DNA from 4 places in the Blastococcus sp. SYSU DS0669 genome. Region 3 is predicted to be linked to each of the others. Evidence: riboswitches for the same ligand, from Rfam matches in the RefSeq annotation. Region 3 holds a riboswitch; each other region holds the start of a gene.

Region 1 (4,632 bases), on a different contig from region 3:
TCCGCCGCGGCGGGCTGGGCACGGGTCCGGGCATGGCCACGGAAGACGCGCACCGGTGAGCGTCCGGAACCTCCTCGAGCGGGCGGTGAGCCGGGTCGAGCGGATGGAGGTGCTGGACGCGCCGAGCTACCAGGTCGAGCACGGGATCTCGCTGACCTTCCTGCTGGCGGGCCGCTACGCCCGCCCGCTGCAGGACCTGCTGCACGGCGTCTGGTTCGGCCACCCCCTGCACCCGTTCCTCGTCACCGTGCCGATCGGCGCCTGGGGTGCGGCCGCGCTGCTCGACGGGCTCGACGCCACCGGCCGCGGCGGCCCGGGCACCGGCCAGGCGGCGCGCACGGTCGTCGGGTTCGGGATCGCCGGCGCGGTGGGCGCCGCCGCGACCGGCATGACCGACTGGCAGCACGCCCACGACGAGGCGCGCCGCGTCGGTCTGGTGCACGCCGCGCTCAACAGCACCGCGCTCGCGCTGCAGACGTGGTCGTTCGTGGACCGGGGGCGTGGGCGCGCGGTGCGGGCCCGGGTCACCGCCGCCGCGGGCTACGCGATCGTCCTGGCCAGCGGCTACCTGGGCGGTGCGCTCTCCTACCGGCACCGGCTGGGTGTCGACCGCTCCGCGGCCGGCCGGTCGCCCCGCCGGTTCACGCCGGTCGCCCGCCTCGCCGACCTCCCCGACGGCGAGCCGTTCGGCGTCGACGCCGACGGGGTGCCGGTGGTGCTGATCCGCACCGAGGACGAGGTGCGCGCGCTGGGCGGGCGCTGCCCGCACCTGGGCGGCCCCATGGCGGAGGGGTGGCTGCACCGGGACGAGCTGGTGTGCCCGTGGCACGGGTCGCGGTTCGACCTCGACACCGGGGAGCCGGCGCAGGGGCCGTCCACGGCGCCGCTGCCCTGCTACGACACCCGCGTCCGCGACGGCGCGGTGGAGGTGCGGCGGCGGGCCCGCTGGCGCACCCCGACGGCCGTGACCACGGTGGAGGAGGCGTCCCGGTGAAGGCCGACGAGGTATTGATCGCGCACCACGACGTGCTGCGCGGGCTGCTGCGCGAGCTGGCGGAGACGACCGAGGGGCAGGCCGCCCGCCGGGAGGAGCTCCGGGACGAGTTCCTGCGCGAGATCGAGATCCACGCCCAGATCGAGGACGAGCTCTTCTACCCCGCCGTCCCCGACGTCTCCCCGTTGCTGGCCCTCGCGCACGCCGAGCACCGGCAGATCGACGACCAGGTCGCCACCGTCATGCGCATGGACGTCACCGACCCGGAGTTCGCCACCGAGGTGCGCATGCTGGAGAAGACGGTGCGCCACCACACGATGGAGGAGGAGGAGCGGATGTTCCCCCAGTCGCACGCGCTGGGGGAGCAGCGCCTCGAGGAGCTCGGTGAGCAGCTGCGCGCGCGGAAGCAGGAGCTGGCCGAGTCCGGCGGGATGCGGCTGATCATCCGGCTCAAGCGCGCCACCCTGCGCCACGTGTAGCCGCGCGGCGGGCCCCCGGTCGTGCGCGGACGACCTGGGACCCGCCGTCGCAGGCGCTCAGACGATGCGGCGCGCGGTGTTGTAGCCCCACATGCTGTCGACGGGCACGACCGCGACCGGGTTGCCGAAGGTCGAGGAGTGCACCATCAGGCCGTCGCCGATGTACATGCCGACGTGGCCGACCGGGTCGTAGAAGAAGACCAGGTCGCCGGGCTGCAGGGAGGCCCGGTCCACGTAGTGGCCGGCGGTCGACTGGGCGCGGGAGGTCCGCGGGATCTCGATGCCCGCCGCCTGGTAGGCCGACCAGGTGAGACCGGAGCAGTCGTAGCCCCCCGGGCCGGTGCCGCCCCAGATGTAGGGCTTCCCCTGCTGCGCCAGTGCCGTGTCGACGGCGACCTGCGCGGCGTGGTTGGGGGCGACGGCGGTGGTGGTGACGACGGTGCCGGTGCCGCCGCCGCCGTCACCGGTGGAGGCGGTGGCGGTGAACGGGGTGAGGGCGATCCCCGCACCGGTGAGGAGCGCGAGCGCCGCTCCGCGGAGCGAGCGACGGGTGGTGGTCGTGCGAGTGGTCGTCATGGACGACGGTTTCTCCTGTTCTCCGACAACCGCCTACCGGGTGAGCTGACGGGTTCGGGCGGGGAACGCGCCCGGCGCCCCGGACAGGCCGGTGGCGCTTCACCCCACTACTGCGGTGGGTCCCCGGTCCGGGCTCCGGCGTGCGCCGGCGCCCGGTTCGGCGGTGTCCGTCCGGGTGTCACCGGGGGCGGTGACGGGGGAGCCCGGCCGGACCGGCGACGACGCTAGGTCGGTCACGGAAAGGTCACAAAGCGGCCGACACGCCACCCGTGGGGGTCGCGGGGCGGAGTCCGCGCGGGGGCTCCGGACCGCGACTCGCGAGCCGACCACGGGAGATCCGTCGGCCCCGGACGGGCCGCCTCGGCACCGGGTGACCGACCGTGTGCGGCCCTGTACTTCTCCGGACGGCGGCGCTCCTGCACTCTGCGTGCTCGTCCACTCCGACCTCGTAGCCAATTCCTCAGCCGACGTCGCAGCCGCACAGGCAGTCCTCGACGTGCACCGGCCGGCCGCTCCGGTCGTCGAGCTCGTCGCATGCCGGTGGGCACGCGCACGACCAGCCGTCGTCGAGGTGCCGGAAGGCTCCCGACTCGAATCGCCGCCGGAGCTCCTCCTGCCGCCGTCGGGCGGCGGCCGCCCGACGGGCCGCGGTGCGCTCCTCCGGGGAGTCGCCGGGCCGGGGGACGAGGTGGTCGTCCGGGCGGTCGCGCTCGCGGTCGGCGGGGTCCACCCAGGGGCATCGACGGTCGAAGGTGTACGTCGGTCGTGGTCGCCGGGGCTGGTGCTCCCACCGCGAGGCGCGCTCCTCGCTCAGCATCGTGTCGAGATGGGCGGGGAACCGTCGGCCGACCCTGTCGCGGACCGTGCCCGCCGCCATGCCCGCGACCGGTCGTCCCGCGTCATCGAGCAGGCCCAGCCGGAGGCCGGCAAGCGCCGCGGCGGCCGCGAGCATCCCGGCGTCCATGCCACGGTCACCGGACTCCACGGCCGCCACCGTGGACTTGGAGACGCCCAACCGAGCCGCCAGTTCCCGCTGGGACAGGTCCGCCCGGCGGCGGATCCGCCGCACCAGACCGCACAGGTCGAACTCCGCCGGCCCACCGTCGTCGGTCACCGGCCGAGCCTCTCCACCGGAGGCGGTGCGGCACGACCCCTGGTGTCCATCTGTGGACAGTCGCCCTCTGCCCACACCGGCGGGGCAGAGGGCGACTGTGCCGGCGAGGTGTCGGTCGGGCGCTCACTCTGTGCCCACTCCGGCGGGGCAGAGGGCGACTGTGCCCCGGTGGTGTCGGTCGGGCGCTCACTCTCTGCCCACTCCGGCGGGGCAGAGGGCGACTGTGCCGGCGAGGTGTCGGTCGGGCGCTCACTCTCTGCCCACTCCGGCGGGGCAGAGGGCGACTGTGCCGGCGAGGTGTCGGTCGGGCGCTCACTCTGTGCCCACTCCGGCGGGGCAGAGTGCGACGTTCTCCGGCGAACCTGTGCGGGCTGAGCGGCGGAGCACCCGGCCGCGGTGACCGGGGCCACAGTGGCGTCCGGGGCGCGTGCGAGCATCCCCGGGTGGCCCGCCTGCTCATCGCCAACCGCGGCGAGATCGCCGTCCGCATCGCCCGCGCCGCCGCCGCCGAGGGGCTGGCCTCGGTGGCCGTCACCGCCGCCGACGAGCCCGACGCCGCGCACCTGGCGGCCGCCGACGAGGTGCACGTCCTCCCCGGCAGCGGCCCGGCCGCCTACCTCGACGCCGCGGCGATCGTGCAGGCGGCGGTCGCCACCGGATGCGACCTCGTCCATCCCGGCTACGGCTTCCTCTCCGAGACCCCCGACCTGACCCGTGCGTGCGCGCAGGCCGGCCTCACCGTCGTCGGGCCGAGCGCCGAGGACCTGGCCGTGCTGGGCGACAAGTCGCTCACCCGCGCACGGGCAGCGAAGGCCGGCGTGCCCGTCCTGCGCGCGGCCGACGGGGACGCGGCGGCGGTCGCCGACCTGCTCGACGAGGTCGGCGCGATCATGCTCAAGGCCCGGTTCGGCGGAGGAGGACGGGCCACCCGGGTGCTGCGCCGGGGTGACGACGTCGCCGCGGCCGTGGCGGCGGTGCGGGGCGAGGCGCGTGTCGCCTTCGGCAACGGTGACCTGCTGGCCGAGGAGTTGTTCCAGCGCGCCCGCCACATCGAGGTGCAGCTGCTGGGAGACGGGCGGGGCTGCGTCGTCGCCCTCGGCGACCGGGACTGCTCCCTGCAGCGCAACCGGCAGAAGGTCGTCGAGATCGCCCCCGCGCCGCGCCTGCCCGACGCCGTCCGCGCCCGGCTGGCCACGGCGGCGCGCGGCGTCGTCGGCGACGGCTTCCGCGGCCTGGCCACGGTGGAGTACCTCGTCTCCGCCGACGACCCCGACCGGTTCACCTTCCTCGAGTGCAACCCGCGGCTGCAGGTCGAGCACACCGTCACCGAGGAGACGCTGGGGCTGGACCTCGTGCGGCTGCAGCTGCGGGTCGCCGCCGGCGCGACCCTCGCGGACCTCCGCCTCGCCGACGGCGCGCCCCGGCCGCTCGGCACCGCGGTCCAGGCACGCGTCGTCGCGGAGACGGTC
Region 2 (4,632 bases), on a different contig from region 3:
GCAGTTGGGCACCTCGTCGCGGTTGAGCAACCGCCGGGCGAGGACGGCGGTGTCGACGGACGCCGCCGCCGGCCACGCCAACCCGTTCTCGGCGCACGCCGCCTTGAGGAACCCGAGGTCGAACGGGGCGTTGTGGGCGACGAGGACCGCGCCGCGGGCGAACTCGAGGAAGGACGGGAGGACGGCGCCGATGCGCGGGGCCGTGGCGACCATCGTCGACGTGATGCCGGTCAGCACGCTGATGTAGGGCGGGATCTCGTGGCCGGGGTCCACGAGGGTCTGGAACTCGCCGAGCACCTGCCCGCCGCGGATGCGCACCGCCCCGATCTCGGTGATGGCGCTGTCCTTGGGGGAGCCGCCCGTCGTCTCCAGGTCCACCACGACGAACGTCACCTGGGCCAGCGGCGTCCCGACCTCCTCGATCGAGACCTGCTGGTAGCGCGGCGGCGCGGGAGAGGGTGGCACGGGGCGGACGCTAGGTCGGGGTGCTGACACTCCGGGGGACGCGCGCCGGGCCCGGCCCCCCCAAGGGCGGGGGGTCGGAGGCCGCCCGACCAGGGGGCCGGGGGTGCTCACCCCGCCGATCACCTGGCGTTCCGCCGCCCGGGCGGGTCACCATGCACTCCCAGCGCCCGTCGCCCCGCGCGACCGGCCCGTCCCTCGGAGGTGGTCGGCGATGCCCGCGCGCTACTGGTCGCGCCCGCCCGGCCCGGTCCGCCGGCGGGTGGCGCTCGCGACGCTGGCCGCGTGCGCCCTCGTGCTGCTGCCGGGTGCGCCGGTCGCCGCCGCGCCGAGCGACCAGCCGGGCGGCACGTCGGGCGTGCTGGAGAGCCGCGACCTCGACCACCTGCAGCGGCGGGCCGCGGAGGTGCAGGACGACCTGCGGGCCCGCCAGGCGGAGGTCGTCGCGGCGCGCGAGGCGCTCGCGGAGGCGCAGCGGTCGGTGGACGAGGCGAAGGCGGTGCTCGACGACGCCCAGGGCGTGCTGGCCGGGCACCAGCGCGAGGTGGCCGGTTACGCCGCCGCCGTCTACCGGGACGGCGGCTCCGTCACGGCTCTCACCCTGCTCCTCAACGGCGGGGACCCCGGAGAGGTCCTGTCCGGCATGGGCTTCCTCGAGGTGGTCGACGCCCACGCGGCCCAGGTCATCGGCGTCGCCGAGAGCCACCGGCGCAGCGCGCTCGACCGGCGGGAGCACGCCCAGGCCGCCCTCGACCGGGCCCAGGTGCGGGCCGACGAGGTGGCGGCGCGGGTGGCCGATCTGGAGGCGGCCGCCGAGGCGGTCACCGCGGAGCTCGGCGACGTGCTCGCCGTCGTCGACGGCCAGCTCGCGGCGCTGCAGCGGGAGCAGACGACGGTCAACGAGCAGACGGCGGCCAGCTGGCAGGCCTACGTCGACCAGCTCCGCGCGGCCGGGCTGGCGGAGGTGCCCGCCGCCGCGTTGCAGGACCCCGAGCTGGCCCTGCCCGACCGGCTGGTGCCGGTGGCTGCGAGCGGGGGCGGCGCCCAGCGCGGGGTCGCCCAGCTGCCCGGTCGCCCGACCTCGATGCTCGTCCTCCCGATGGAGACGCTGACGGCGGTCGGCGGGGCGATGGAGGCGCTCGGGCAGCCGTACGCGCCCGGGACGGCAGGGCCCGACTCCTGGGACTGCGGCGCCCTGGTGCAGGTGGCCTACGGCCGGACCGGGCTGTCCCTGCCCGCGACGCAGGGCGACCTGTTCGCCCGCACCGTGCCGGTGGACCCCGCCGACGTGCTCCCCGGCGACCTGGTCTTCCTGGGCTCGCCGGAGGGCGGGCTGGGGCACGTGGGCATCGCCCTCGACACGCGGACCATGGTCACCGCGGACGCCCGGGCCGGCGCCGTCGTCGTGCGGACGCTGCCGGGCGACCAGGTGATGGGGATCGGTCGCCCGGTCCTCGGCCAGCGGGCCCGCGTCCCCGTCCCGGAGCCGGCCGCGGGGGCGTTGCGGAGCGAGTGCGGCAACACCGTCTACCCGCCCAGCTACGACGGCGGCCGGGCCTGGGGCGGCTACCCGAACGGCCTGATACCGCCGAGCGCGATGTGCCCCCTGGGGGTGGGCGGGCACTCGCTGAGGTGCGACGCGGCCGCGGCCTACCGGGCCATGGCGACGGCCTACGAGGCCGCCTTCGGCCGCCCGCTGTGCATCACCGACTCGTACCGCACCTATGCGTCACAGGTGCGGCTGTACGGGGAGAAGCCGGCGCTGGCCGCCGTGCCGGGCACGAGCAACCACGGTTGGGGCCTGGCGGTCGACCTGTGCGGTGGCGTGCAGTCCTTCGGGACGCCGCAGTACGCGTGGATGGAGGCCAACGCCGGCCGGTTCGGCTACCTGCACCCGACCTGGGCCGACCAGGGGAACGGGCGCGAGGAGCCCTGGCACTGGGAGTACGCCGGCACCTGATGCACCCGTTCCCTGGTCGCGCGGCCGGAAATGTCGGTGACCCCTCCTAGCGTGCGCAGCGACTCACGGAGGAGAAGAAGCGATGCTGATCGACTGCGACACCTGCACTGCCCGCGGGACCGGCTGCGCCGACTGCGTCGTCACCGTGCTGCTCGGCGCCCCGCCGGGTTGGCAGGGGGTCGACCCGGTCGTCGTGCCCATGACCGGGCGGGCGGCCCGTGGTGGTCCCGCCGTGGCCGCCGAGGACGTCGTCGTCCCGCCGCCGGGGGTGGTGGTGGAGTTCGACGAGGTCGAGCGCCGGGCCGTGCGGGCGCTCGCCGAGGGCGGCCTGGTGCCCCCGCTGCGTCACCCGAACGGGGCCGGCGGTCACGACGGCGAGCGGTCCCGCGGACGGCGCACGGGCTGACGTCCCGGACCGCGCCGACCGGGGCTTCTGCCCCGCAGCGGAGCCTCCGACGGGGAGGCGCGCCGCTGACCTGGGGATCTCCCTCACGCCGGGTTCCTCCAGTGATCATTTGTCACGCAGGTATCACGATCGTTAGGGTTCACGCCGTTCGGCCGGGTGGTCGTCATCCGTCGATGGATGGCCTCGACCGGACACCGCCTAATCACCGCACGGCGCGCACCACCGGCGCCGGAGGTGTACCGGGGACCCACCGCAGTTCTGGGGTGAGTTCTCCCGCAGCCGGCCCGCCGGTGCGCGGGGGATAGGGCCAGTCTTCCCAGCCCGAACCCGTCAGCTAACTCGGTCGGCGGTTGCAGAGGAAGAACGGAGAGCCGCCGCACGTGGCGACCCCTCACGCACTGCTGACGCACGCCCCCGAACAGCTCGGCACCGCCGACCGGTGCAGCTCCTCCCGCGCCCGTCGCTCCGGGCCCCTCCGCTCCGGATTGCTGGTCACCGCCGCCGCGGCCATGACCGTCACCTTCCTCCCGGGCACGGCGTCGGCCGTCCCCGGCACGGCCGACGCGGTCGCCGCCCAGGTGGCCCGGGCCAGCCACGAGCTCGAGGTCGTCTCCGAGGAGCTCAACGAGGCCAAGGTCGTCCTCGCCGGCCACCAGCGCGACGCGGAGGCCGCGAGCGAGGCCACCGCCGAGGCGGAGGCCCGGCTCGGTTCCCTCGACGGGCACATCCGCCGGCTGGCCCGCAGCGCCTACACCGGCAGCGGCATGTCGCCGCTCGACGTCCTGCTGACCAGCGACTCGGCCGACCAGCTCGTCGACCAGCTGGGCACCCTCGACGCGATCGCCGGGCACACCAACGACGTGCTCACCGAGGTGTCGCAGGCCGCCGAGGACGCCGAGGAGTCCCGCGAGGCAGCCGAGAAGGCCGCCGCGGACGCCCAGCGGACGGTGGAGGAGATCGCCGCCCGGCAGGAGGAGCTGGAGGCGAAGATCGCCGAGTACCAGCGCCGCTACGAGGAGCTCACCGCGCCGCAGCGGGAGCAGGTGGCGCAGGCGCACGGCGGGGCCGGCCTCCCGGCGCCCAGCGGCGTCGTCGCGCCGAGCTCGGCGGCCCAGGCCGCGGTGAACGCCGCGCTGGCCCAGCTCGGCGACCCGTACGTCTGGGGCGCCGGCGGGCCCAACGCCTTCGACTGCTCCGGCCTGACCTCCTACGCCTACGCCGCGGCGGGCGTGACGCTCCCGCACTCGAGCCGGTCGCAGAGCCAGATGGGCAAGCCCGTCTCGCGCAGCGAGCTGCAGCCCGGTGACCTGGTGTTCTTCTACAGCCCGGTCAGCCACGTCGGCATGTACATCGGCAACGGGCAGATGGTGCACGCCTCGACCTCCGGCCAGCCGGTGAAGGTGGCGAGCCTGGATTCGATGGGCAACTACAACGGAGCCCGTCGCATCGCCGGCTGACCGCCACCCGACCTCTGTCGGCCGGCCTGTCCGGAGGCGAGGACGACGGCGTCGGCTCACTAGGATCGGCCGGGTGAGCGTTCGCCGGGCCGCCCTGGTGGCCGCGGCCCTCCTCGGGATCGCCGTCGTCGTCGTGATCGCCGTCCGCACCCCGTGGACCGTCCTGCCGGAGCCGCCCGGCGGCTACACCGAGCCCGACCCCACCGCCGGCCTCGACCCGGCCCGGATCGAGCGCGCCGAGGCGTTCGCGGCCGCGCTGCGGCCGGCGTCGCTGGTCTCCCTGCTGCTGAGCCTGGGGGTGTCGGCGGTGCTCGGCCTGACCCCGCTGGGCGCCCGATTGATGCAGG
Region 3 (4,632 bases):
CTTGTTGCTGGTCAGCGGCCAATACCATCTGTGACCGAGCACGTCCAGCCATGTCAGCGTATTCACAGGTCCACGCGCTCGGCGGGCGCCGTGCCGGTCGGCTCGCCCTCTGCTCCGCGCCCAGGTGGTCGACCCTCCGATCACTGAGCGTAGTTGCTCGGTGGGACGCGGGCGCCGCGTTCACGGCCTGCGACCAGCCGATCCGGTCGGGCGATCGTTGACTCTGCGTGGCGACTGGGCGACACGGCGTGGACGGACGAGGGTCCGGCGTCCAGCACGGCGGGCTCGTCGCCGCCCAGCCGGGCCACGGTGTCGGCCTCGCGCACGGCGCCGGCGAGCGCCGTCGCCACCGCGGAGAGCGGGACGTCGCCGGCCGCGGGGCCCTCCCGGTAGGCCGCCGGCGCGGGGAGCCCGCGCGCCGGCTCCGCCACAGCCGCCGACCCCGAGAGTCCTCCCGAGCCCGCCGGCGGTGCCTGGCGCCGTCATCCTCGTGCGCGTGACCGGGGCCACGATCGGCGATGCCTGCACCGCGCGACGTGCGGGTAGGGCCTGCGCCGTGGGCGCGCACCAGGGCATGGCCGAGGCCGGTCGGGACGTCGTCGCCGGCATGGTGCTGGAGGCGTGGGACGTCTTCCTGGCCCAGGCGGAGTCGGTGGACCTCGACCGCTCCTCACGCCTGCCGGGGTGGCGGGCGCACGAGATCTGCGTGCACCTGGGCTGCTGGGACGACCACGCCGCCCTGCGCGACCTCGTCGCCTCGGCGCGGGCCGGCGCGACCGGGACGCCGCCTGACCCGGACGCGGTGAACGCGCGGGTGACCGCAGCCCACCGCGGCGCCTCGCGGGAGGAGGTGCTGGCCGCGGTGCGCCGCAACCGCGAGGCGACCGCCCGGTACCTGGCCGAGGAGCCCGTGGAGCTCGACACCGCGCCCGCGGTCTCCGTCGTCGGCCGGCTGCCGCTGCTCAGCGTCGTCCTCGGCCAGGCGTACGAGCTCGCCGTCCACGGGCTGGACCTGGTCTCCTGCGGCGCGGAACCGCCGCCCACCTCGGTGCTGCAGTCGGGGCTGGCGGCGCTGACGGACGTCACCGGCGCCCTCGCGGCCTCGACCGGCATCTCCGGGCGGGTCAGCCTGGTCACGCCCGACGGCGGCTGGGGGTTCACCTCGGCGGGCGGCGGGTGGGAGGTGCGCCGGGTGCCGGCCGGGGTCGTCGAGGGGCCGGCCGTCGAGGCCGCCGCCGCCCTTCTGCTCGATGCCGCGTCCGGGCGGGTCAACCCCGTCCCGGCGGCGGCCCGCCGCAGGCTGAAGGTGCACGACGTGCCGGGCCTGCTGCAGCTGGCGCCGATCGTGCAGCAGGTGCCGGGCATCCCGGGCGGACCGATCCTGCAGCTGGCCGCCCGCACCGTCGGTGGCGCCGGCGGCGTGCTCGGGCGGCTGTTCGGCCGCGGTTAGGCGTTGCCGCGCGCGGGCCGCGTCGTCCGGCCCCGGCACCACCAGGCGGTGCCGGCAGCGAGCGCGACGAGGGCGCAGACGGTGCCCGGGACGACGACGGAAGCGCCCAGGTGGGCCAGGAGCACGCCGGCCGAGGCGCCGACGCCGACCTGCAGCACCGTGCTCGGGACCAGCCCCACGGCCGTGGCGGCCACGAAGGGCACCAGCTGGACACCCGCCAGGCCGGCCCCGTAGTTGACGCCGACGAAGGGCACGACCGGCACCAGCCGGGTGACCAGCACCGCAGCGAACGAGCGCCCCGCGACCAACCGGTCCAGGCGCGGCCCGGCCAGCCGGGCGACGGCCGGGCGCCCCAGCCCACGGGCGAGCCCGAACGCCAGGACGGCGGCGAGCAGCCCGCCGGCGAACGCCACGGCCAGCCCCGCCGCCAGCCCGAAGACCGCGCCGAGCAGGGCCGAGACGACCGACCGCGGCACCGGCGCCAGCAGCACGAGCGCCACGGCGCCCACCAGCACCGGCCAGGCGGCGACGCCGGCGCCCGCCACGGCCGCCCGCAGGTGGTCCGCCGACGGCAGGTCCAGCGTCAGCGCCGCTGTCGCACCGCCGACCAGCAGGACGCCGAGGACGGCTGCCCGCAGCCAGGTCCGATCCACCGCCGTCCGCACGCCCCGATCCTGCCGCACGGGGCGCGCGGGACCGGTCAGCTGCAGCTGCCGCCCAGGGAGATGCCGCGCTGCGCCAGCCACGGGACGGGGTTCGTCCGGTCGGCGTAGAGGCCGCCGCGGTGCACCTCGAAGTGCAGGTGCGGACCGGTGGACTGGCCGCGGTTGCCGACCTCGGCGATCTGCTGCCCGCCGCTGACGACCTGCCCCGGTGACACGAAGAACTGGTTCACGTGCCCGTAGACGGTGATGACCCCGTCGTGGTGCTGGATCGCGACGGCGAGCCCGAAGCCGCTGGCCGGCCCGGCCTGCAGCACCACGCCCGGCTCGGGCGTGTAGATCGGGGTGCCGATCGGCGCGGCGATGTCCACGCCGAGGTGCATCGTGCCCCAGCGCGCCCCGTAGCAGGAGGTGACCCGGCCCTGGGTGAGCGCGGCACCGCTACCACCCGGCGCGGCCGCCACCGTCATGACCGCGGCCTGCTCCGCCGCCTGCGCGGCGTCGTACGCGCGGGCGGCGTCCTCGGCGCCCCTGACCTCGAGCAGCCGGATCTCCGCGTCCCGCAGCTGCTGGTCCAGGCTGGCCTTCTCCGCGGTCAAGGCGTCGAACTCGGACTGCGCCGCGGCGAGCAGACGGTCGGCCTCCCCCTGGGCCTCCTGCGCCGTGCGGGCGGCGGCGTCGCGCTCGGCGACGGCGGCCTTGGCCTCCTGGTCGAGCCGTGCCTCGCGCGCCTCGGCGATCCGCAGCTCCTCCAGGACCCGGGCGCGGTCCTCGCCGAGCAGATCCAGCGTCGCGGCCTGCTGCAGCAGCTCACCCGGGCCCTCGGCGTGCAGGACCATCTCGAGCTCGGTGAACGCCTCGTCGCTGCCCATGTAGGCCTCCCGGCCCAGGGTGGCGACGTCGTCCTGGGTGCGGCCGACGGCCTCCCGGACGGCGGCGAGCTCGGCGGCGATCGCGTCGGCGTGCTGCCTGGCGCGGTCGAGCTCGGCCTGGGCGGTGAGCACGGCGCCGCTGGCCTCCTCGGCCTGCAGCGTCATCTGCTGCAGCCGCTCCTCGGCCTCGCGGACGCGCTGCTCGATCGTCGCGACCTCGGCGGCGACGCGGTCGTGCTCGCTCTGCGCTCCACTCGGGGCCGCCGACGAGGACTGCGTCCCGATCAGGGACAGGGCCAGCAGCGCGGTGAGGGCGATGGTCGCCCGGCCGGCGGCGCGGCGTGGTCGCCGCAGGCTGCGGCGCAGGTGGTGCATGGTCGCCAAGGCGACGGTCTCCGTTCCTCGGTCCGCCTACCAGGTCAGCTGACGGGTTCGGGCCGGAACGTGCCCTACCAGCCTGCCCGTGGAGGCGCAGGCGGGATTCACCCCAGAGAACATGGGTCCCCGGTCCCCGCGGCGGTCAGACCGCGGAGTTCGGCGGGGCCCGCCCGAGCCCCCGGGTTCGGGAGCGGGATCGGGTGGGCCGCGAGAGACGGTACAAGCTAAACCTGGATATGTCACAGGCGCATAACGAACCATCTCGGTCCGCCACTCGGGTCCCGAGTCGCGACGCGGGTGACGTACCGGCGTCTGGCAGGCTGCTAGAGCCGGGGCGGTAGCTCAGCCGGTCAGAGCATGGGACTCATAATCCCTGGGTCGTGGGTTCGAGCCCCACCCGCCCCACTCGGCGCCCTCTGGGCGAGGCCCGGACATGAGGAGTGTCACGTTCCCGGGTCGTGCGGTTCGGGGTCCGCCGTCCCGGGCTCGTCGCCGAGCAGTGCCGCGGCGCGCGGGTGCCACGCCGAGCCGCCGGCCGCGACGGCCCGGATGTGACCGGAGAGCTCGGCGGGATCGTCGTCCTTCAGCAGGTAGCCGGCTGCGCCGATCGCCCGGGCCTCGCGGACGCTGGCCGGGTCGAGGCCGCCGGTGAGGAAGACGATGCGGACCTCCGGGTGAGCGGTCCGCACACCACGGGCCGCCGTCAGGCCGTCCATCACGGGCATCTGCAGATCCAGGAGCAGGACGTCGGGGCGCAGCTGCCGCACGGCGTCGGCGACCTCCGTCCCGTCCGCGCACTGCCCGACCACGGCGATGCCGCCGGCCGCCTCGAGCAGCTCGGTGAGCGCTTCCCGCAGGAAGGGGTGGTCGTCCACGACCACCACCCGGATCTCGGACACCTCTCGTCCCGCCTTCCGTGCCCCCCGTGCGTCACGGAACGCGCGGACCGCGTGCGCGCCTTCCCGGCTGCCGTGCAGGGCCGTGCCGCGCCCGGTCGCCGTCACCGGCCTCCCTCCGCGCCCGACGGATCCGCACAGCGTCATGGCACCGGAGCGGTGGCGCATGGTCCCCCCTCTGGTCACGCCCCCGCCTCCCGTCCGCCCCGCGCCGGAGGCTCTCTGACTGATACGCGGCAGGACGCGGTGCATGACGCGACGCATGACGCGGCACCGGTCGGTCCCGCGCTGGAAGAGGCGCGGATCCCTGGTGCATGACGCGGGATCCGCGCCTCGTCACGTCGTCCTGGACCTGCGCGTCATGCGGTGCGCGT
Region 4 (4,632 bases), on a different contig from region 3:
TGGCCCGGCAGGCCGCGGCCGACGGCGCCGGCTGCCTGCGCGACGTGCAGCTGGTCGCCACCCTGCGGGGCGGGTTCAGCGGCGGGACCATCGACTCGATGCGCGCGCAGGTGGAGGCGCTGCAGGCCGACCCGGCCCGGCGCCGGGTGGTCGGCGACCCCTTCGCGCTGAGCCCCGACCGGGCGGCGGAGCCCGACACCCGCCAGCCGCGGGACGCCGGCATGCCCACGCAGACCCCCGACGGCCGGTGGACGGCGCCGTTCGTGATGGCCCCCTTCAACACCCGCATCGTCCGGCGCAGCAACGCGCTGCAGGACTGGGCCTACGGGCGGGAGCTGCGGTACGGCGAGGTGATGGGCGTGGGGCGCGGCCCGGTGGGCGCCGTGACCGCCGCCGGGGTCACCGCCGGGCTGCTCGCCACCGTGTCGGCGATGAGCCTCTCGCCGACCCGCGCGCTGCTGGACCGGGTGCTGCCCGCGCCCGGCACCGGCCCCAGCGAGTCCGTCCGGGAGAAGGGCTGGTTCCGCATGGTCGTCGACGCCACCGCCGAGGACGGGCGGCGCTACCGGGCGACGGCCGCGGGCAGCGGTGACCCGGGGTACAAGGCCACCGCCGTGATGCTCGGGGAGAGCGCCCTCGCGCTCGCCCTGGACGGCGACCGGCTGCCCGACCGGGCGGGGTCGCTCACCCCGGCGACGGCGATGGGGGAGGTGCTGGTCGAGCGGCTGCGGGCTGCCGGGCACGTCTACGAGGTGGTCGCGGTCTGAGAGTCCTCCCGTGGGCCGGCCGACCGCCTCCGGAGCAGGCGTCGGGGGGCATGGCTAGGGTTGACCGACATGCCGACCAGCGCACCGGGACAGCCCGCGGGGACGATCCGGGACCTGGGCCTCCCCGCCCGGGCGGTCACCGCCCTCAGCCGCGCCGGGATCACCGAGGTCGAGGCGCTCGCGACCCTCAGCCGGCGGGAGCTCAGCGCCGTCGCGGGCCTCGGCCCCGGGCTGGTGGCCGCGATCCGGGCCGTCGTCCCCGAGCCGCCCGCCCGGCTGCGGGGCGCCGACGACCGGCCCGGTGCGGCGGCGCGGGACGGCGAGGGACCGGTGGCGCCGGTCATCCCGTCGTTCGAGTCGCTGCGGGGGCCGCGGCGCCGGTCGGCGGTCGACCTCCTGCTGCCCGGGGCCCCGGAGCGGCGGGAGGCCCGGGAGCAACAGGCCGTCCCCTCCCCGCCCCCCGCGCCGCCCCGGCCCGTCGCCCCCGCCGGCCGCTCCACGCCGGGCGGGGCCGGGGACCCTCCCGCCGTCCGCCCGCCCGACTACGCCGACCTGCTCCGCCTGGGCGTGCACGTCGCCCGCGCGGTCCTGGTCCTGCCGGCGCGCTGCCTGCACCGGCTGCTCGGCCGGGGCGCCCCGCCGACCCCGTAGGCCCGGGGCGCGGGTGGAGCGGGTCCTGCTCCGGCGCAGCGGTGAGGCGGTGGAGGCCGTCGAGCTCGACGCAGACGGGGCGACCGGCGCGCGGCTGGACCGGGCGGCGCTGGCCGGGTACGTGCGTCGGCGCGAGACGGGCCCCGCGCCGGTCCGCTGGGTGTGGGACGACACCACCCGCTGGTACCCGGCGCTGCTCGTGGCCGGGGTCCGAGTGGAGCGGTGCAGCGACCTGCGGCTGGGCCACGCGATCCTGCGGCGGTCGCCGTTCGCCGCCCGGGAGCTGCTGGCCGGGGAGGACACCCCGGGCTGGGACGCGCTGGCGCCCGGCCCGCCGCCGGAGTCGGCCCTGTTCCCGCTGGCCGACCCCGCCGACCTCCTCGACCCGCTGGCCGAGCACCGGCGCCAGCAGGCGACCGTGGCCGCCTCCCCGGAACGGGACCGGCTCGCCCTGCTGCTGGCCGCGGAGTCCTCCGGTGCGCTGGTCGCGGCCGAGCTCGCGCACACCGGGCTGCCGTGGCGCACCGACGTGCACGAGCGCCTGCTGACCGGCCTGCTCGGTCCGCGCCCGCCGGCCGGTGCTCGCCCGGCGGTCCTCGCGCGGCTGCTGGGCGAGGTCCGGAGGTCGTTCGGGGCGCCCGCGCTCAACCCCGACTCGCCCGGCGAGCTGCTGCGGGTCCTGCAGCACGCCGGGCTGCCGATCGCCGATACCCGGTCCTGGACGCTGGAGCAGCTGGACCACCCCGGCATCCCGGCCCTCCTGGAGTACCGGAAGCTGTCCCGGCTGCTCGCGGCCAACGGGTGGGCGTGGCTGGACACCTGGGTGCGCGACGGCCGGTTCCGTGCGGTCTTCGTCCCCGGTGGGGTGGTGACCGGGCGGTGGGCGTCCTCCGGGGGCGGGGCGCTCTCGGTGCCCACCGTCGTCCGGCCAGCGGCGGTCGCCGACCAGGGGTGGCGGTTCGTCGTCGCCGACGTCGCCCAGCTGGAGCCGCGGGTGCTGGCGGGGATGAGCGGGGACGGCGCCATGGCCGAGGCGGCGCGGGCCGCCGACCTCTACGCGGGGATGGTCGCCGCGGGCACCGTGGCCACCCGGGCCGACGCCAAGCTCGGCATCCTCGGCGCGATGTACGGCGGCACCCGGGGTGAGAGCGGGCGCATGATGCCCCGGCTGGCGCGCCGCTACCCCCGCGCCATCGGGCTGGTGGAGGACGCCGCCCGCGCCGGGGAGCGCGGCGAGGTGGTGCACACCCTGCTCGGCCGGGGGTCGCCGCGGCCCGGGGCGTGGCCGCACGAGGAAGGGGACCGGGCCCGCCGCGCCTGGGGCCGGTTCACCCGCAACTTCGTCGTCCAGGGCACGGGCGCGGAGTGGGCGCTGTGCTGGCTGGCCGACCTCCGCAACCGGCTGTGGCGGCTCGGGGACGGCGACACCGTCGGCGCGCGGCCGCACCTGGTGTTCTTCCTCCACGACGAGGTGGTGGTGCACACGCCCGAGCACCTGGCCGACGAGGTGGCCGAGGCGGTCCGCGCCGCCGCGGCGACCGCCGGGCGGCTGCTGTTCGGCGCCTTTCCCGTCGACTTCCCGCTCGACGTCGCCGTCGTGCGGTCCTGGGCGGACGCCGGCTGACGCGCGCCCGCGCTACACCACCGACCGGGCCGGCGGCCCACCGCGACACACGTCACGTCCTGGAAATCGGCGCCTGCGGATTGTCACGACTGCATAACGACGGTTACGGTGGCTGCGCCCCGGTCGGTCGTTCTCTCCCCGCCAGGGGAGGTCCGCCGGGCGCCGCCGAGCCGTCCTCCGGGACGGGCCGGGGACCCACCGCAGCACTGGGGTGAATCGCGCGCCGGCCACGTGACGGCGCGGGTAGGGCGACTTCCTGCGCCCGAATCCGTCAGCTAACCCGGTAGGCGGCACCACGGAAGAAACGGAGAGCCGCCCCGAATGGCGCGCCCCTGCACCGCCGCACGACCCTGCGCCCGCCGGCACCGCCGCCTCCGGGCCCGTCCGCGGATCTGATCGCACGCGCCGCCCGGCGCCCCGCCGGTCGCCCGCCGACCCGCACCGGCCTCCCCGCCGCTGCGTGCCGGCCCCGCGACCCGCGCCCGGGCCCGCTGTCCGCATCCTCCGCGGTCCGCCGTCACCGGCCGACCGCGCCCCACACCCCGGAGCACCCGAACACCATGGACCCCCGCACCACCACCGGCCGACGCGGCCGGCTCGCCCTCCACCGCCCGCCGGCGTCCGTCCGCCGGCCGGCCCTCTACCTCGCCGTCGCGGTCGCCGGCGCCGTCCTGGTCAACGGCCTCGTCGGTACCGACCCCGCCGTCCAGGCCGGGGCCACCACCTCCGAGTCCGTCAGCGTCGCCCAGGAGCTGGGCCTCTCCGCGCAGTCGGGCCCCGTCGACGTCACCGAGGACCTCCAGGCGCTGGAGGACCTGGCGGCCAGCCGCAGCACGCGCGAGGCCGACCAGGCCGCCGCGCAGCAGGCCCAGGCCGCCGCCGACCAGGCGGAGCTGGACCGGCAGAAGGCGGAGGCGGAGGCCGTGGCCCGCGCCGAGGCCGAGAAGAAGGCGGCCGAGGAGGCCGCGGCGGCGGAGGCCGCGGCGGCCGAGCAGGCCCACGAGCACGCCCCGGCGGCCCCGGCCAGCCCGACGCAGCAGGCGCGGGCGGCAGCCACCGCCGCCGCCTCGGTGGCGGCCTCCGCCGTCGCCCGCATCACCAACAGCTCCGGCAGCGTGCGCCCGCAGGTCCAGGCCGCGGCCGACGCCGTGGTCAGCAACGTGCCCGGCGCCGCGGGGATCACCCTGGGCGGCACCCGGCCCAGCGCCGCCGACCCGGGCGGGCACCCCTCGGGGCTGGCGCTGGACTACATGGTGATGTCGAACGCCGCCCTCGGGGACGCCATCGTCGAGTACCACCGCGCGCACTGGGCCGAGCTCGGCGTGGACTACCTCATCTGGGAGCAGCGGATGCTCTCCTCGCCGGGCGGCTCCTGGCAGGCCATGGAGGACCGCGGCAGCGGCACGGCGAACCACTTCGACCACGTGCACGTCAACTACAACTGAGCACTCCCGCAGCGGCTCCCAGGTGACCCGGCGGATCCCGGCCGGGTGCCTGCGTGCTGTCCCTCTCGGAGCGGATCCCCGCGGCCGGTAGGGCGGTCGGCCCGGCCGACCGCCGCTCGCAACCTCGTCGGGCGTGTCGCGGTTC

Evidence for each region. A riboswitch is a leader RNA that binds a small molecule or an ion and turns the genes downstream of it on or off. The one in region 3 is predicted to bind cyclic di-AMP.
Region 1: it holds a riboswitch for cyclic di-AMP, as region 3 does, so the genes downstream of both, ACI792_RS11705 (C40 family peptidase) here and ACI792_RS13450 (peptidoglycan DD-metalloendopeptidase family protein) in region 3, are expected to answer to the same signal.
Region 2: it holds a riboswitch for cyclic di-AMP, as region 3 does, so the genes downstream of both, ACI792_RS16490 (NlpC/P60 family protein) here and ACI792_RS13450 (peptidoglycan DD-metalloendopeptidase family protein) in region 3, are expected to answer to the same signal.
Region 4: it holds a riboswitch for cyclic di-AMP, as region 3 does, so the genes downstream of both, ACI792_RS19845 (hypothetical protein) here and ACI792_RS13450 (peptidoglycan DD-metalloendopeptidase family protein) in region 3, are expected to answer to the same signal.

Annotation. Positions count from the first base shown of each region.
Region 1 covers NZ_JBJHAE010000009.1:90,389-95,020, reverse strand. Annotated here, with positions in the region: gene ACI792_RS11715 (Rieske 2Fe-2S domain-containing protein) at 56-994, shown strand; gene ACI792_RS11710 (hemerythrin domain-containing protein) at 991-1,473, shown strand; gene ACI792_RS11705 (C40 family peptidase) at 1,531-2,049, opposite strand; cyclic di-AMP (ydaO/yuaA leader) riboswitch at 2,065-2,222, opposite strand; gene ACI792_RS11700 (helix-turn-helix domain-containing protein) at 2,510-3,163, opposite strand; gene ACI792_RS11695 (carboxyl transferase domain-containing protein) at 3,607-4,632, shown strand, end outside.
Region 2 covers NZ_JBJHAE010000018.1:74,798-79,429, forward strand. Annotated here, with positions in the region: gene ACI792_RS16475 (DEDD exonuclease domain-containing protein) at 1-465, opposite strand, end outside; gene ACI792_RS16480 (D-alanyl-D-alanine carboxypeptidase family protein) at 677-2,422, shown strand; gene ACI792_RS16485 (hypothetical protein) at 2,505-2,828, shown strand; cyclic di-AMP (ydaO/yuaA leader) riboswitch at 3,045-3,192, shown strand; gene ACI792_RS16490 (NlpC/P60 family protein) at 3,209-4,285, shown strand; gene ACI792_RS16495 (M48 family metallopeptidase) at 4,359-4,632, shown strand, end outside.
Region 3 covers NZ_JBJHAE010000012.1:73,081-77,712, reverse strand. Annotated here, with positions in the region: gene ACI792_RS13465 (diguanylate cyclase domain-containing protein) at 141-431, opposite strand; gene ACI792_RS13460 (maleylpyruvate isomerase N-terminal domain-containing protein) at 557-1,450, shown strand; gene ACI792_RS13455 (TVP38/TMEM64 family protein) at 1,447-2,115, opposite strand; gene ACI792_RS13450 (peptidoglycan DD-metalloendopeptidase family protein) at 2,151-3,359, opposite strand; cyclic di-AMP (ydaO/yuaA leader) riboswitch at 3,393-3,524, opposite strand; tRNA gene ACI792_RS13445 (tRNA-Ile) at 3,694-3,767, shown strand; gene ACI792_RS13440 (response regulator) at 3,806-4,261, opposite strand.
Region 4 covers NZ_JBJHAE010000032.1:16,594-21,225, forward strand. Annotated here, with positions in the region: gene ACI792_RS19830 (saccharopine dehydrogenase family protein) at 1-767, shown strand, start outside; gene ACI792_RS19835 (DNA-directed RNA polymerase subunit alpha C-terminal domain-containing protein) at 837-1,418, shown strand; gene ACI792_RS19840 (bifunctional 3'-5' exonuclease/DNA polymerase) at 1,432-3,042, shown strand; cyclic di-AMP (ydaO/yuaA leader) riboswitch at 3,206-3,332, shown strand; gene ACI792_RS19845 (hypothetical protein) at 3,603-4,487, shown strand.